DNA from 4 places in the Bradyrhizobium sp. SZCCHNR1017 genome. Region 1 is predicted to be linked to each of the others. Evidence: predicted binding sites of a transcription regulator. Region 1 holds the regulator's gene; each other region holds the start of a gene.
What was found. Region 1 encodes HrcA, which represses chaperone genes, less so after heat shock. Its sites were predicted from a motif close to GTTAGCACTCNCNNNNNGNGAGTGCTAAC; they were not measured.

Region 1 (3,863 bases):
ATGATCCTGCCCGGCAACGGCTTCTCCGGCTACGTGGCCGTGCAGATCCCGGAGACCGCGAGCCGGATCTATACCGACGATGCCGTGCGCCAGATGTTCGCCTCCGCCGTCGTCCGCAAGGACGTTCCGGTCGACGAGCAGCTCGCGATGATGCCGTTCAAGGTCACCGACCTCTCCGGGTTCAAGACCATCCGCACGCTCGGGCCGGGCGCCCTGATCCTGGCCGATGGCGAAGAGGACAAGGGCTTCGAGGCCGCGCCCTTCGTGGTGATCGGGCTGGTGGCCGGCGTCGCCCCGGAGGCAGGCGACCGCGCGCGCGTCGCGCAGCAGGCGGCCACCACCATTCCGGGCGTCCGCGAAGCGCGCATCACGATGTCCGAGCCGATCCGCATCGACGGCCAGCCGGCCTATGAGACCCGGATCGACGCCACCAGCGGCAAGGACAATACGCCGGTGACGGTGGTGCAGTGGCTGCGCTTCGGCGGGCCGAACACGTTGCGGATCATCGGCAGCGCGCCGCGCGACCAGTGGTCGGCGGCCTTCCCGCGCTTCCGCGCCGTCCGCGACGGCATCCAGCCGAGAGGCTGAGACCAGCCCGGCATCGGACGTCGTGATCACGTTGGCCACTCGCCGTGAGACGGACTACAAAGTCGCGCCGACAAACAAGAAGCCACGGGCATCGTTGCCCGTGGCTTGTTCATTCGATCGACAGGACGGCAGCGGGACGCCTGCCTAGGCTCGCCGTCAGGCGGCGCTGTTCGACTGATCGTTGCTCGCCGCCGGCGCCGCCTTCGCGCCACCCTTGGACACGCCGACCAGCGCGGGGCGCAGCACGCGCTCGCCGATCATGAAGCCGGCCTGCACGACCTGCACCACGGTACCGGACGGCACCGACGGATCCGGGACCTCGTACATCGCCTGCTGGAAGTTGGGGTCGAACTTCTGTCCCGTCGGATCGAACTTCTTGACGCCGTTCTTCTCCAGCGTGTTGAGCAGCGAGCGCTCGGTGAGCTCGACGCCCTCGATCAGCGACTTCAGGCCCGCATCGGCATTGGCGCGTGTCTCGGCCGGCACGGCATCGAGCGCGCGCTGCAGATTGTCGGCGATATCGAGCACGTCACGGGCGAAGCCGGTGATGCCGTACATGCGCGCATCGGCGACTTCACGGGCCGTCCGCTTGCGCAGGTTCTCCATCTCCGCGAGCGTGCGCAGCATCTTGTCGCGCGCGTCGGCCGCCTCCTTGGCAAGGGCCTCGGCCGAGCCGGCCTCAGGATCATCGGGCATGATGTAGGGCTTGGAGACGACGGGTTCGCTGGCCTGCGCCGGGTTTTCCGGATCATTCTTATGCAGGTCGGGATCGGTCATGGACAGACTCGCAAGTTCGGCTGACGGGTTTGGGGGATATGGGGCGGGATATCGTGCTTTGGGCGTCGAAAATCAAGCGCAGCCTGACCATTGCGCCCGGAGGCGCTGTCCGCGGGTGAACCAAGTCACGCGTCAGCCACCCAGCAGCCGGCTGACCAGACGCGCGGCATAATCGACCGTCGGAATCACCCGGGCATAGTTGAGCCGGGTCGGACCGATGACGCCGAGCACGCCGACGATGCGCCCCGTGGCGTCGGAATAGGGCGACACGATCGTCGACGAGCCCGACAGCGAGAACAGCTTGTTCTCCGAGCCGATGAAGATGCGGACACCTTCCGCGCTCTCCGCCCGTCCGAGCAGATCGACGACGCCGCGCTTGGTCTCGAGATCGTCGAACAGCCGCCGGACACGCTCGAGATCTTCGAGCGCATGCAGGTCCTCGAGCAGGTTGGCGTGGCCGCGCACGATGAGCTGCCGCTCGTCGCTGTCCCCTCCGGACCAGCTCGCGACTCCGGCGGCGATCACCTTCTGCGTCAACTGATCGAGCTCGGCACGGTCATGCGCCAGCGCGGTCTCGAGCTCGAGCCGCGCTTCCGCCAGCGTCCGTCCTCTGATGCGGGCATTGAGGAAATTGGACGCCTCGGTCAGCGCCGACGACGGCACGCCCGGCGGCAGGGTCAGGACCCGGTTCTCGACCTGTCCGTCTTCACCGACCAGAACGACGAGCGCGCGCTCGGGCTCGAGCCTGACGAACTCGATGTGCTTCAGGCGGGTGTTGGATTTGGCGGTGAGAACCACGGCAGCGGCACGGGTCAGACCCGACAGCCGGGTCAGCGCTTCGTCCAGCGCCGCTTCGACCGACTGCGCCTGGCCGACGGCCGCGAGCTGGCTCTGGATCGACTGCCGCTCGGCCTCCGTCATGTCGCCGACCTGCATCAGGGCGTCGACGAAGAAGCGCAGGCCAGCCTCGGTCGGCAGCCGGCCGGCCGAGGTGTGCGGCGCGTAGATGAGGCCGAGCTGCTCGAGATCGGCCATGACGTTGCGCACCGAGGCCGGCGACAGCGGAACCGCGATCAGCCGCGAAATGTTGCGCGAGCCGACCGGTTCGCCGGTCGCCAGATAGCTTTCGACGATCTGCCGGAAGATCTCGCGCGAGCGCTCGTTCAGGTGCGCCAGACCGGCCGGCGGTGTCATCAGGTTGATCGGATCGTGGTGGGCCACCAGATGCACTCCTCCCAGCTGCCTATAATGTGTCCATGCGGCGGCTCGGTGGCAAGCCGGTCGGCGCTCGCGGGCGAAGCCATGATAAACCCTTGCCGCTGCCGGTCCCGGCTCCTACAAGGCCCGTCAAAGTCGGTCTTTCGCGCGCTTTCACGGAGAGAATCATGCGGCCGAGCCGCCGTGCACCGGATGAACTGCGGGCCGTGAGCCTGGAACGCGGCGTCGTCAAATACGCCGAGGGCTCCTGCCTGGTGAAGTTCGGCGACACCCATGTCCTGGTCACCGCCACGCTCGAGGACCGGCTGCCGCCCTGGCTGAAGGGCCAGGGACGCGGCTGGATCACCGCCGAATACGGCATGCTGCCGCGCGCCACGCTGGAACGGACCCGGCGCGAGGCCTCCGCCGGCAAGCAGACCGGCCGCACCGTCGAGATCCAGCGCCTGATCGGCCGCTCGCTGCGCACCGCGATCGACCTGGAAGCGCTCGGCGAGCGCCAGATCACGGTCGATTGCGACGTGCTGCAGGCCGATGGCGGCACGCGCACGGCGTCGATCACCGGCGCCTGGGTGGCGCTGGCCGACTGCATCAAGTGGATGAAATCGCGCAACATGATCAAGACCGAGGTGCTGCGCGCCAACGTCGCCGCAATCTCCTGCGGCATCTACAACGGCACGCCGGTGCTGGATCTCGACTACGCCGAGGACTCCGAGGCCGAGACCGACGCCAATTTCGTCATGACCGGCGACGGCCGCATCATCGAGGTGCAGGGCACGGCGGAGAAGACGCCGTTCACCGAGGCCGAATTCCTGGCGCTGATGGCGCTCGCCCGCAAGGGCGTCGCGCGGCTGGTCGACCTGCAGAAGATGGCGGTCGCGTGAGCAGCCCGCACCGCAAGCTCACCGGTCGCATCATCATTGCGACCCACAATCCCGGCAAGCTTGCCGAGATGCGCGAGCTGCTCGCTCCCCATGGCGTCGAGGCGGTGTCGGCCGGCGATCTCGGCCTGGACGAGCCGGATGAGACCGGCGAGACCTTCCAGGCCAACGCCCGCATCAAGGCGGTCGCCGCGGCCAGAGCCGCGCAGCTTCCTGCCTTTGCCGACGATTCCGGCATCGTGGTTCATGCGCTCGATGGGGCGCCGGGGATCTATTCGGCGCGCTGGGCAGGACCGGACAAGGATTTCGCCGGCGCGATGACGCGCATCGAGCGCCTCCTGCAGGAGCGGGACGCGACTGGTGCCGACAAGCGTAGCGCCCATTTCGTCTCGGCGCTGTGCG
Region 2 (3,863 bases), on a different contig from region 1:
CATGGACGAGCTGCGCGCGATCCGCTCCCAGATGGCCAATGCAATCCGCAGCGGCGGCAGCAACACGGCGAACGCCGCCATCGAAGAGTCCGCCGCACGCGAGGTCGCCGAAGCGCGCGCGCTGCTCGAGACCTATCGCGCCCAGATCGAGCAGTGCGAAAAGCTCAAGGTCGAGCTCGACCTGATCCACGACGCGATCAACCGCACCAAGGGCGAGATCGCGACCCTCCATGCCAAGAGCTTCAACGGCGAGGAGATGGCCAAGGTCAACGGCGAGCTCGGCGCGGTCGTCGGCGGCACCGAGCAGGCGACGCAGCAGATCCTCGAAGCCGCGGAGGCGATCGACCAGGCCGCCAGCGCGCTCTCCAAGGTGGACTCGGCCGACCAGCAGAAGATCCTGAGCGAAGAGATCCAGGAGCGCGTGGTCTCGATCTTCGAGGCCTGCAACTTCCAGGACCTGACCGGTCAGCGCATCAACAAGGTCATGACCACGATGAAGTTCATCGAGCACCACATCGTGGTGATGATGGACATCTGGGGCGGCGTCGACGCCATCAAGGCGCATACGCCGCCGATCGTCGACCACCGCGAGGGCGACGCCCGGCTGCTGAACGGCCCGAAGGCGGAAGGCGACGTCGGCCACGCTTCGCAGGACGACATCGACGCGATGTTCAACTGACCTCGTCGGCCAGTCCCAGCGACCGCTCCAGGCAACGTCACCATACAGGAACGCCGGCGCTATCGCCGGCGTTTTTCGTTCGACTCTCGACCTTTGCGGGATGTTCGCCCGGATCTCAGGCGCGCGGTCCGCAGCGGACGTAGACCATCGTCTGGTAACGGGTCGCCGCATCCTTGTCGACGAAGCGGGTGATCAGCACACGGCCGTCGAAGGAGACGACCTCGCGGTCCTGCTCGCCGCCGGGCGGTCCGGCCGGGCCGATGTAGTTCTTGCCGCTGGCCGATCCCTTCAAGCGCAGTTCCTGGGGAGTCGCCTGGTCGGCCAGGTGCATCACGACACCACCGGACGTGCCTGCCCCGATGACGTAGGGCTGTTTGCACTGCGCCAAAGCCATCTTTTCGGTGCGCGGGCGGTCATTCGGGTTGTTGTAGGCGGCAAGCCCCCATTTGCCCACGAGATCCTCGGCGCGAATCGTGGCCGGCACCTCGGGCTCGACCGGCGCCTCGGTCTGCTGCATGGGGGTCGATGGCGACAGGCTGAAGCCCGTGCACGCTCCCAGAAGCATCGTGAGCGCTGACGCGATCGCGAGATTGGCAACCGGCCGCGCGCACCGTGAACTCGTCATGGCATCCCCTTAGGAACAAGATCATGGCTGCCCCGTCCGGCAACCAAGCGCAAAACGCTCGTCAGAGCAATGACGTCGGATGACGACGCCGCTCCACTAACATGTCTGGCCCGGGACAACATCCCCTAACAGCCTCAAGAACGGCTTAACGGCTGGCCGTTGCTTGACAGGAACAGCCGCAAGCCATATTTCCCCGGGCGGTCTTTAGCACTCGGAGGGCGGGATTGCTAAGGCTGCGAGCCAGTTGGCGCCAAGTGGGCGTTCAATGTGGCCGCATTCAGATTTCCTCCGACAGCAACACTTATCCAAGCACCCCAAAAGGGATCCGTCATGGCCAAATCGAAGTTTCGTCCCCTGCACGACCGCGTCGTGGTTAAGCGCATCGACGCCGAAGAGAAGACCAAGGGCGGCATCATCATTCCCGACAGCGCCAAGGAAAAGCCCTCGCAGGGCGAAGTCGTCGCCGTCGGCCCGGGCGGCCGCGACGAGAGCGGCAAGCTGATCCCGATCGACGTCAAGGTCGGCGACCGCGTGCTGTTCGGCAAGTGGTCCGGCACCGAGGTCAAGCTGGACGGCGAGGAACTCCTGATCATGAAGGAGTCCGACATCATGGGCGTCGTCGCCTGATCCCGACCTGTCGGGGGCGGCGATCAGCCGCCCCGGGCGAAAATGCTCTGCAACCTCGTTCCGGCGACAGACGGGCGATCACGCCCCTCGCCGTCGAGGTCTACTCCAGGAGAATTTTGAAATGGCAGCCAAGGACGTCAAATTCGCCGGCGACGCACGCGACCGCATGCTGCGCGGCGTCGACATTCTCGCCAACGCCGTCAAGGTGACGCTCGGCCCGAAGGGCCGCAATGTCGTCATCGAGAAGAGCTTCGGCGCTCCGCGCATCACCAAGGACGGCGTCACCGTCGCCAAGGAGATCGAGCTGGAGGACAAGTTCGAGAACATGGGCGCGCAGATGCTGCGCGAGGTCGCCTCCAAGACCAACGACACCGCCGGTGACGGCACCACCACCGCGACCGTGCTGGCCCAGGCCATCGTGCGCGAGGGCGCCAAGGCGGTTGCCGCCGGCATGAACCCGATGGACCTCAAGCGCGGCATCGACATCGCGGTGGCCGCCGTGATCAAGGACATCGAGAAGCGCGCCAAGCCGGTCGCCTCGTCCTCCGAGGTCGCCCAGGTCGGCACCATCTCCGCCAACGGCGACGCCGCGATCGGCAAGATGATCGCCCAGGCGATGCAGAAGGTCGGCAACGAGGGCGTCATCACGGTCGAGGAGAACAAGTCGCTCGATACCGAGGTCGACATCGTCGAAGGCATGAAGTTCGACCGGGGCTATCTCTCGCCCTACTTCGTCACCAATGCCGAGAAGATGACCGCCGAGCTGGACGACGTCTACGTGCTCCTGCACGAGAAGAAGCTGTCGGGCCTGCAGGCCATGCTGCCGGTGCTCGAAGCCGTGGTGCAGTCGGGCCGCCCGCTGCTGATCATCGCCGAGGACGTCGAGGGCGAAGCGCTGGCGACGCTGGTCGTCAACCGCCTGCGCGGCGGCCTCAAGGTCGCCGCCGTCAAGGCGCCGGGCTTCGGTGATCGCCGCAAGGCCATGCTCGAGGACATCGCGATCCTGACCGGCGGTCAGCTGATCTCGGAAGATCTCGGCATGAAGCTCGAGAACGTCACGATCAAGATGCTCGGCCGCGCCAAGAAGGTCGTGATTGACAAGGAGAACACCACGATCGTCAACGGCGCCGGCAAGAAGGCCGACATCGAGTCGCGCGTCGGCCAGATCAAGGCGCAGATCGAGGAGACCACCTCGGACTACGACCGTGAGAAGCTGCAGGAGCGTCTGGCCAAGCTCGCGGGCGGCGTCGCGGTGATCCGCGTCGGCGGCGCGACCGAGATCGAGGTCAAGGAGAAGAAGGACCGCGTCGAGGACGCCCTCAACGCGACCCGCGCTGCGGTGCAGGAAGGCATCGTCCCCGGCGGCGGCGTGGCGCTGCTGCGCGCCAAGAAGGCGGTCGGCCGCATCACCAACGCCAATTCGGACGTCCAGGCCGGCATCAACATCGTGCTGAAGGCGCTCGAGGCTCCGATTCGCCAGATCTCCGAGAACGCCGGCGTCGAAGGCTCGATCGTGGTCGGCAAGATCCTGGACGAGAAGTCCGAGACCTTCGGCTTCGACGCGCAGACCGAGGATTATGTCGATATGGTCGCCAAGGGCATCATCGACCCGGCCAAGGTGGTCCGCACCGCGCTGCAGGACGCCTCGTCGGTCGCAGGCCTCCTGGTCACCACCGAGGCCATGGTCGCCGAGCTGCCGAAGGATGCTGCTCCGGCGATGCCGGCCGGCGGCGGCATGGGTGGCATGGGCGGCATGGGCTTCTGAGCCCTGCTTTCGACATCTCACATTCAGGAAGGCCGCCTCCGGGCGGCCTTCTTTTTGGCCGAGTGTCCGCACCGGGGGTGCAGCGACCGCAAATCGGCGCTACAGCTTAAAGCCGATTCTGCCCCCACAAGGATTTTCAGATGCGCGCGATTTTGCTTGCGCTGGCC
Region 3 (3,863 bases), on a different contig from region 1:
TCCATCGACGGCGCGGCCGCGGCGGCGTCCGCCTTCTTCGGCTTGTCGGCCACCAGCGCCTCGGTGGTGATCAGCAGCGAGGCGACCGAGGCCGCATCCTGCAGCGCGGTACGGACCACCTTGGCGGGGTCGATCACGCCGGCCTGCACCAGATCCTGGTACTCGCCGGTCGCGGCGTTGAAGCCCCAGCCATAGGCATCCTTTTCCAGGAGCTTGCCGACCACCAGCGAGCCGTCCTCGCCGGCGTTCTGCACGATCTGCCGCACCGGCACCTGGATGGCGCGCCGGACGATGTCGACGCCGGCCTTCTGGTCGGCGTTAACAGTCTTGACGCCGTCGAGCACCTTGGTGGCGCGCAGCAGCGCGACGCCGCCGCCGGGCAGGATGCCCTCCTCCACCGCGGCGCGGGTCGCATGCAGCGCATCATCGACGCGATCCTTGCGCTCCTTGACCTCGACCTCGGTGGCGCCGCCGACCCGGATCACCGCGACGCCGCCGGCGAGCTTGGCCAGCCGCTCCTGCAGCTTCTCGCGGTCGTAGTCGGAGGTGGTCTCCTCGATCTGCAGCCTGATCTGCTGGGTGCGCGCCTCGATGTCCTTCCTGGCGCCGGCGCCGTCGACGATCGTGGTGTTCTCCTTGTCGACCACGACCTTCTTGGCGCGGCCGAGCATCGACAAGGTGACGTTCTCCAGCTTGATGCCGAGATCCTCGGAGATCGTGGTGCCGCCGGTGAGGATCGCGATGTCCTCCAGCATGGCCTTGCGGCGATCGCCGAAGCCCGGCGCCTTGACCGCGGCGATCTTCAGGCCGCCGCGCAGCTTGTTGACCACCAGCGTCGCCAGCGCCTCGCCCTCGACATCCTCGGCGACGATCAGCAGCGGCTTGCCGGACTGCACCACGGCTTCGAGCAGCGGCAGCATGGTCTGCAGGCCCGACAGTTTCTTCTCGTGGATCAGGATGTAGGGATCCTCGAGCTCGACCCGCATCTTCTCGGAATTGGTGACGAAGTACGGCGAAACGTAGCCGCGGTCGAACTGCATGCCTTCGACCACCTCGAGCTCGGTGTCGAGGCTCTTGGCCTCCTCGACCGTGATCACGCCCTCATTGCCGACCTTCTGCATGGCCTCGGCGAGGAAGCGGCCGATCTCGTTGTCGCCATTGGCCGAGATGGTGCCGACCTGCGCGATCTCGTCATTGCTGGTGATCTTCTTGGCGTGCGACTTGAGATCCTTGACGATCGCGTCGACGGCGAGATCAATGCCGCGCTTCAGATCCATCGGGTTCATGCCGGCGGCGACCGACTTCGCGCCTTCCTTGACGATGGCCTGGGCGAGCACGGTGGCGGTGGTGGTGCCGTCGCCGGCGAGATCGGCGGTCTTCGAGGCCACCTCGCGCACCATCTGCGCGCCCATGTTCTCGAACTTGTCCTCCAGCTCGATCTCCTTGGCGACCGTCACGCCGTCCTTGGTGATGCGCGGCGCGCCGAACGATTTCTCGATCACGACGTTGCGGCCCTTGGGACCGAGCGTGACCTTCACGGCATTGGCGAGGATGTCGACGCCGCGCAGCATGCGATCGCGCGCGTCGGTCGAAAACTTCACGTCCTTGGCAGCCATGTTCGTCGTCTCCTTTCTCTCGATGACTGTCAGTTGAGGGAATCACGCAGCCTTCTTGGCCGCGACGGGCGTGTCGATGATGCCGAGCAGATCGCTCTCCTTCATGATCAGCAGATCCTTGCCGTCGATCTTGACCTCGGTGCCCGACCATTTCCCGAACAGCACCCGGTCGCCGGGCTTGACGTCGAGCGGCACCAATTGCCCCTGCTCATTCCGCGCGCCAGGACCCGCGGCGACGATCTCGCCCTCCTGCGGCTTCTCCTTGGCGGTGTCGGGAATGATGATGCCGCCCTTGGTCTTCTCCTCGGCATCGATACGGCGCACGAGCACGCGGTCGTGCAATGGACGGAAATGCATGCACATCCTCCTTTACAGATCAGCGATGTCATAAGCCTCGGGTCCCATCAGGCCCCCGAGCGAGCAACGACCTAGGAAAGCCGAACTTTTCGTTCAAGAGGGTCACGTAAATTTTTTGGCACTCTCGGGGAACGATTGCCAGTGCGGCTCTTGAACCGGGCCGGCCGCTTTCCCAGTTCTGTCGTCGCCAAAAAATCCTGATCGCGCTTGTTGGGGATCACGATGCAGCTTCCGCCTTTTCTCCGGGCCGTCCTGGCGCCTGCCATTCTGCTTTGCCTGATGACCGGGCCTGCCTTGGCCCAAATTCCCGATCTCAAGCTCGGCCGGGTGCCGACGCTGGCCCCGCTGGTCAAGGAAGTGACGCCCGCCGTCGTCAACATCTCGGTCGAAGGCAAGGTCCGCCAGGACAATCCGCTCTACCAGGACCCGCTGTTTCGCGAGTTTTTCGACGTCCCCAAGCAGGTCGAGAAGCAGATCAGCGCCACCGGCTCGGGCGTCATCGTCGATGCGCAGCGCGGCTACGTCATGACCGCCAATCACGTCGTCGAGCACGTCACGACAGCGCAGATCCGAACCAAGGATGGCCGCAAATTCGCCGCCCGCCTGGTCGGGCGCGATCCCGCCACCGATATCGCGCTGCTGCAGATCAGGGACCCTATCGACCTCAAGGCCATCGCGCTTGGCGACAGTGATGCGCTCGAGGTCGGCGACTTCGTGATCGCCGTCGGCAACCCGTTCGGTCTTGGCCAGACCGTCACCTCGGGTCTCGTCAGCGCGCTCGGGCGAACCGGCCTCGGCAAGCAGGGCTACGAGGATTTCATCCAGACCGACGCCGCGATCAATCCCGGCAATTCCGGCGGCGCGCTGATCAATCTGCGCGGCGAGCTGGTCGGCATCAACACCGCGATCATCTCGCCCGGCGGCGGCAATGTCGGCATCGGCTTCGCCGTCCCGATCAACATGGCGCGGCGGGTGATGGAGCAGCTCGTCGCCAACGGCCGCGTCGATCGCGGCCGCATCGGCGTGACCCTGCTCGACCTGGATGCGCCGGCCGATGGCCGGATTCAGGGCGCGCGCGTCGCCGACGTCACCGTGGGCTCGCCGGCCGAACGCGCGGGACTGCGCAAGGGCGACATCATCGTGAAGGCGAACGACATGCCGGTGCGCAGCGCCACGCAGGTGCGCAACCTGATCGGCCTCACACCGGTCGGGCAGCGCGTCCGTCTCGTGTTCGAGCGCGACCGCGCGCTCGGCAATGCGACGGTGGAGGTCGCGCCGGTCACCGAAGAACGTGCGCGCGCGAGAACCTCGGGCTGAGAATTCAACTTCAGTTCGTTGTTAGCTGCGCATACCACGTGGAGTAAATTTTTACCGTGCATCAAGCATGCAGCGAGACGCCGATACCTCTCTAAACGCCTGTTAAGTGCTATCGCGCTTATTGCAACCCCGCGGAGGTATTGAAATGCGGGGTGATGGTTTGGCGTTCAGTTTGCCACGCTGGCGCGTGACGCGCTGGCTGGCCGACCCGGGATATCCGGTGTCATCAGATATCCGCCGCGCGTTGACGCGTGAGCTCTACGGCTGCTGGTCGGTGTTCGCCGGCGGCGCCATCAACACCGTTGCTGTCGCCGCAGCGCTCGCACTGCGTACGCCGAGCCCGCTCTTCATCACCTGGTTCGTGCTCGAAGTCGCGATCTGCCTGTCGCGGCTGATCGTGATGATGATTGCCTACCGCCGCGCCCGCGAGCGGCTGGCGACGCCGACCGACATCCACATCCTGCTGTCGGTGGCCTGGAGCGCCAGTGTCGGCTTCGGTGTCGGCATCAGCCTCGCGTCGGGCGACTGGGTGGCCGCGTCACTGACCTGCATCTCCTCGGCCGCCATGGTGGG
Region 4 (3,863 bases), on a different contig from region 1:
ATAGCGGGCTACGCGGCACGTTGGCCACGCCGGCGCCGCTCCACAGGAACAGCGCGGCACCGAGGCATGGCGCCAGCGCGTCGACGCCGGGGAAACCCGGTCCGGGGCGCAGCGCCAGAATCGGCACGGCCATCAGCAGCAGCGACAGCGCGCGGGCGCCGCGCCGGGCGAGACCAGGCCGCGGTGCGGGAAGGCCGGATATCGCGACCAGGCTGCCGAGCAGGAATTCCCAGGCGCGCGGCGGGCTGAGGAAGAATGCGCTCGCGGACGCGCCCTCGCGCATCAGCAGCAAACAGAGCGCGAACGAGCCGGCAGCCAGCAGCGCCAGCGTGAAAGTCAGCGCCAGCCTGCGGCCGCGCGCTATCAGCAACACGGCCCAGACCACGATCGGCAGCACCAGATAGAACTGCTCCTCGACCGCGAGCGACCAGGCGTGCAGCAGCGGCTTCTCCACCGCGGCGTGGTCGAAATAGCCCGACTGCTGCCAGAAGAAGACGTTCGAGGTGAAGGTGACGACGGCGGCCGCGGAACGGAAGAATTCGGCGCGCTCGGAGCCCAGCATGTCCTGCGACGCCGGAAGCGCCGCGAACGCCACCATGGCGTAGAGCGCCGGCAGCAGCCGCCGCACCCTCCGCTCGTAGAATTGCACGAACGAGAAGCGGCCCGCCGCGATCTCCGCGGCGATGATGCCGGTGATCAGGTAGCCGGAGATGACGAAGAAGATGTCGACGCCGACGAAGCCGCCGAAGATCGCCGGCGCCTCGAAATGGAATGCGACGACGGAGAGCACCGCGATGGCGCGCAGCCAGTCGATGTCCTCGCGATGTCCTACACCTGAAGCCGAGCCGGCGCCCGCGCTGGCGAAGCGGGGCTGCGTCGATGCGCGCGTGCGAGGCGCGCGCGGGATCGTGGGAGCGAACTGGACGACGAAGCGCGGCAACGGAACGGGTACGCCTTTACGCAAGCCCGCGGCGAACACGTCTTACGGATTCGTCGCCGGCCCATCCGTCCCAATGACGCGAGACCGGATGTCAACACACACGCGCGATGGGACCGCCGTCCATCGCACGCGAATGTTTCCATCCATTTCTGTCGGCTTTACGTCGACAGTTCGACGGTTTTGAAGTCGGCCGGCAGGATCACTTCCAGCAGCTCGACGTCGTCGGAATAGTCGAGGATCATGTGCCGGATCTTCGGCGGCTGGGTCCAGCAGCTGCCCTCCTGCATCAGCGTCTCGCCGACGCCTTCGAGGTAGCTCTTCACCCAGCCCTTGAGCACATAGACCATCTGGAAGTCGACCGCATGGGTGTGCAGCTTGGAGACTTCCTGCGGATTGCACGGCGGCAGCATGCGGATGACATGCGCGCGCGCCAAACCGTGCGTCGCGTCGGCGATGCCGAGGTCGCGGTAATGGGCATAAGCGCGCAGGCCGTCGGCCTTGAAGTCCTCCTCGCGGTGATGGCTGATCGCGACCTTCTGTTTGCGGCGGCGCGGCGCCGGCGCTGGTCGCCCCTTGCTCGCCAGCGCCTTGCGCGCCGAGGGCGCAGCCGCCCGGCCCGGCTTGGCGGGCGTCTTCGCCAGCGGCTTGGCGCTAGTTCTCGTAACGGCCTTCGCCGTCGCCTTGCTGCTCTTGCCGGTCTTCAGCGCCGCTGACTTGGCGGCGGCGCGTGATGCGGGCTTGGTCGTCCGGCTCTTGGTGGCCATGGTGCTCTCCCTGCGTATCCTCGTCGCGAGGGTAGCACATATTGGAGAGTCCCAGCAGCCGCTCCAACAAAGGTCGTCATTCCGGGGCGTGCGAAGCACGAGCCCGGAATCCATTCCTCCGCGCGTTCTGCCGCCCGATGGATTCCGGGCTCGCACTTCGCGCGCCCCGGAATGACACCGGTCATGAGGCGGCAGCGGTGGCTGTCAGCTCAATGCAGCCGGAACACGCCGTCGACAGCGCGCAGCTCGGCCGGCTTGATCAGCTTGGAATGCGCCACCGTGACCGAATACAGCGGCCCCTCGATCTTCTCCTGCCAGAACGCCAGGAAGTCCTGCAGCGCAGGGAATTTCGGAAACAGGTCGTAGTTCTGCCAGACATAGGTCTGCAGCAGCGAGCGATGGTCCGGCATCCGATACAGGATCTGCGCCGTCGTCAGCCCGTAACCCAGCACCTGTTTCCGAAAGTCCTCGGAAACCTCAACCTTCGACACCATGCCAACCTCCGTTTCTGGAGCGCATGTCCGTGTGGCCATCCGGGATGGAGCCACCCGGCAAAGATGCGCTCACTGCCTAGAAATGTGACGCATGTCCTCAACCCATCTCAAGCTTAAATGTTTAACGACATGTTGAAAAATGCTGCATTAGCAGCCACTTAGCCCAGGTGCTAATACGGGGTTTCATGGTTCGTTCCGCTTCCGTTAACGCTATCGGAACGCTTTGGCAGAGCCCGCAGTTGACTGCTAATTTTTCTGCTACAAGCCCTTGCCCGGCTGAATGCTCTCCCCTAAATCCAGCCTGCGTGCTGGCACTCGCCGGCGCCGACTGCCAAATTCCCAGAAACTGACAATCGCCTCAATAGCTTAGGAGGACTGTATGGCTTTCCGTCCGCTTCACGACCGCGTCGTGGTCAAGCGCATCGACGCCGAAGAGAAGACCGCTGGCGGCATCATCATCCCCGACTCGGCCAAGGAGAAGCCCTCGCAGGGTGAAGTGATCGCGGTGGGCCCGGGCGCCCGCGACGAGAGCGGCAAGCTGGTCCCGCTCGACGTCCAGGTCGGTGACCGCGTGCTGTTCGGCAAGTGGTCGGGCACCGAGGTCAAGATCGACGGCCACGAGCTGCTGATCATGAAGGAAAGCGACATCATGGGCGTGCTCACCGACACCGCGTCGAAGAAGAAGGCCGCCTAAGCCAACCCGCTCAACGCTCACCCTGAGGAGCGCCTGCGGGCGCCCTGCCCAGGGTGAGACGACCAATTCAACTCAGGGAAACCCAATATGTCAGCAAAAGACGTAAAGTTCGGCGTCGACGCTCGCGACCGCATGCTGCGCGGCGTGGACATCCTCGCCAATGCCGTCAAGGTCACGCTCGGTCCGAAGGGCCGCAACGTCGTCCTCGACAAGTCGTTCGGCGCGCCGCGCATCACCAAGGACGGCGTCACCGTCGCCAAGGAGATCGAGCTCGACGACAAGTTCGAGAACATGGGCGCGCAGATGGTGCGCGAGGTCGCCTCGAAGTCCGCTGATGCGGCCGGCGACGGCACCACCACCGCGACCGTGCTGGCCCAGGCCATCGTGCGTGAAGGCGCCAAGGCGGTTGCCGCCGGCATGAACCCGATGGATCTGAAGCGCGGCATCGACCTCGCGGTCGAGGCGGTCGTTGCCGACCTCGTCAAGAACTCCAAGAAGGTCACGTCGAACGACGAGATCGCCCAGGTCGGCACCATCTCCGCCAACGGCGACGCCGAGATCGGCAAGTTCCTCGCCGACGCCATGAAGAAGGTCGGCAACGAGGGTGTCATCACCGTCGAGGAAGCCAAGTCGCTCGAGACCGAGCTCGACGTCGTCGAGGGCATGCAGTTCGACCGCGGCTACATCTCGCCCTACTTCGTCACCAACGCCGACAAGATGCGCGTCGAGATGGATGACGCCTACATCCTGATCAACGAGAAGAAGCTGTCGTCGCTGAACGAGCTGCTGCCGCTGCTCGAGGCCGTGGTGCAGACCGGCAAGCCGCTGGTCATCGTCGCCGAGGACGTCGAGGGCGAGGCGCTCGCCACCCTGGTCGTCAACCGCCTGCGTGGCGGCCTGAAGGTCGCGGCCGTCAAGGCGCCGGGCTTCGGCGATCGCCGCAAGGCCATGCTGCAGGACATCGCGATCCT

Region 2: the regulator HrcA is predicted to act here: its motif matches at 1,508-1,536, upstream of groES (co-chaperone GroES).
Region 3: the regulator HrcA is predicted to act here: its motif matches at 2,088-2,116, upstream of groES (co-chaperone GroES).
Region 4: the regulator HrcA is predicted to act here: its motif matches at 2,506-2,534, upstream of groES (co-chaperone GroES).

The regions. Positions count from the first base shown of each region.
Region 1 is NZ_JAUHIR010000003.1:150,284-154,146, forward strand. It holds gene QW863_RS09610 (hypothetical protein) at 1-588, shown strand, start outside; gene grpE (nucleotide exchange factor GrpE) at 745-1,365, opposite strand; gene hrcA (heat-inducible transcriptional repressor HrcA) at 1,498-2,586, opposite strand; gene rph (ribonuclease PH) at 2,751-3,464, shown strand; gene rdgB (RdgB/HAM1 family non-canonical purine NTP pyrophosphatase) at 3,461-3,863, shown strand, end outside.
Region 2 is NZ_JAUHIR010000013.1:175,270-179,132, reverse strand. It holds gene QW863_RS27550 (protein phosphatase CheZ) at 1-679, shown strand, start outside; gene QW863_RS27545 (hypothetical protein) at 795-1,304, opposite strand; gene groES (co-chaperone GroES) at 1,635-1,931, shown strand; gene groL (chaperonin GroEL) at 2,053-3,696, shown strand; gene QW863_RS27530 (hypothetical protein) at 3,837-3,863, shown strand, end outside.
Region 3 is NZ_JAUHIR010000007.1:83,123-86,985, forward strand. It holds gene groL (chaperonin GroEL) at 1-1,616, opposite strand, end outside; gene groES (co-chaperone GroES) at 1,659-1,973, opposite strand; gene QW863_RS18510 (trypsin-like peptidase domain-containing protein) at 2,196-3,290, shown strand; gene QW863_RS18515 (GGDEF domain-containing protein) at 3,436-3,863, shown strand, end outside.
Region 4 is NZ_JAUHIR010000002.1:279,466-283,328, reverse strand. It holds gene QW863_RS06910 (acyltransferase family protein) at 1-940, opposite strand, end outside; gene QW863_RS06905 (cupin) at 1,099-1,704, opposite strand; gene QW863_RS06900 (usg protein) at 1,914-2,198, opposite strand; gene groES (co-chaperone GroES) at 2,578-2,892, shown strand; gene groL (chaperonin GroEL) at 2,980-3,863, shown strand, end outside.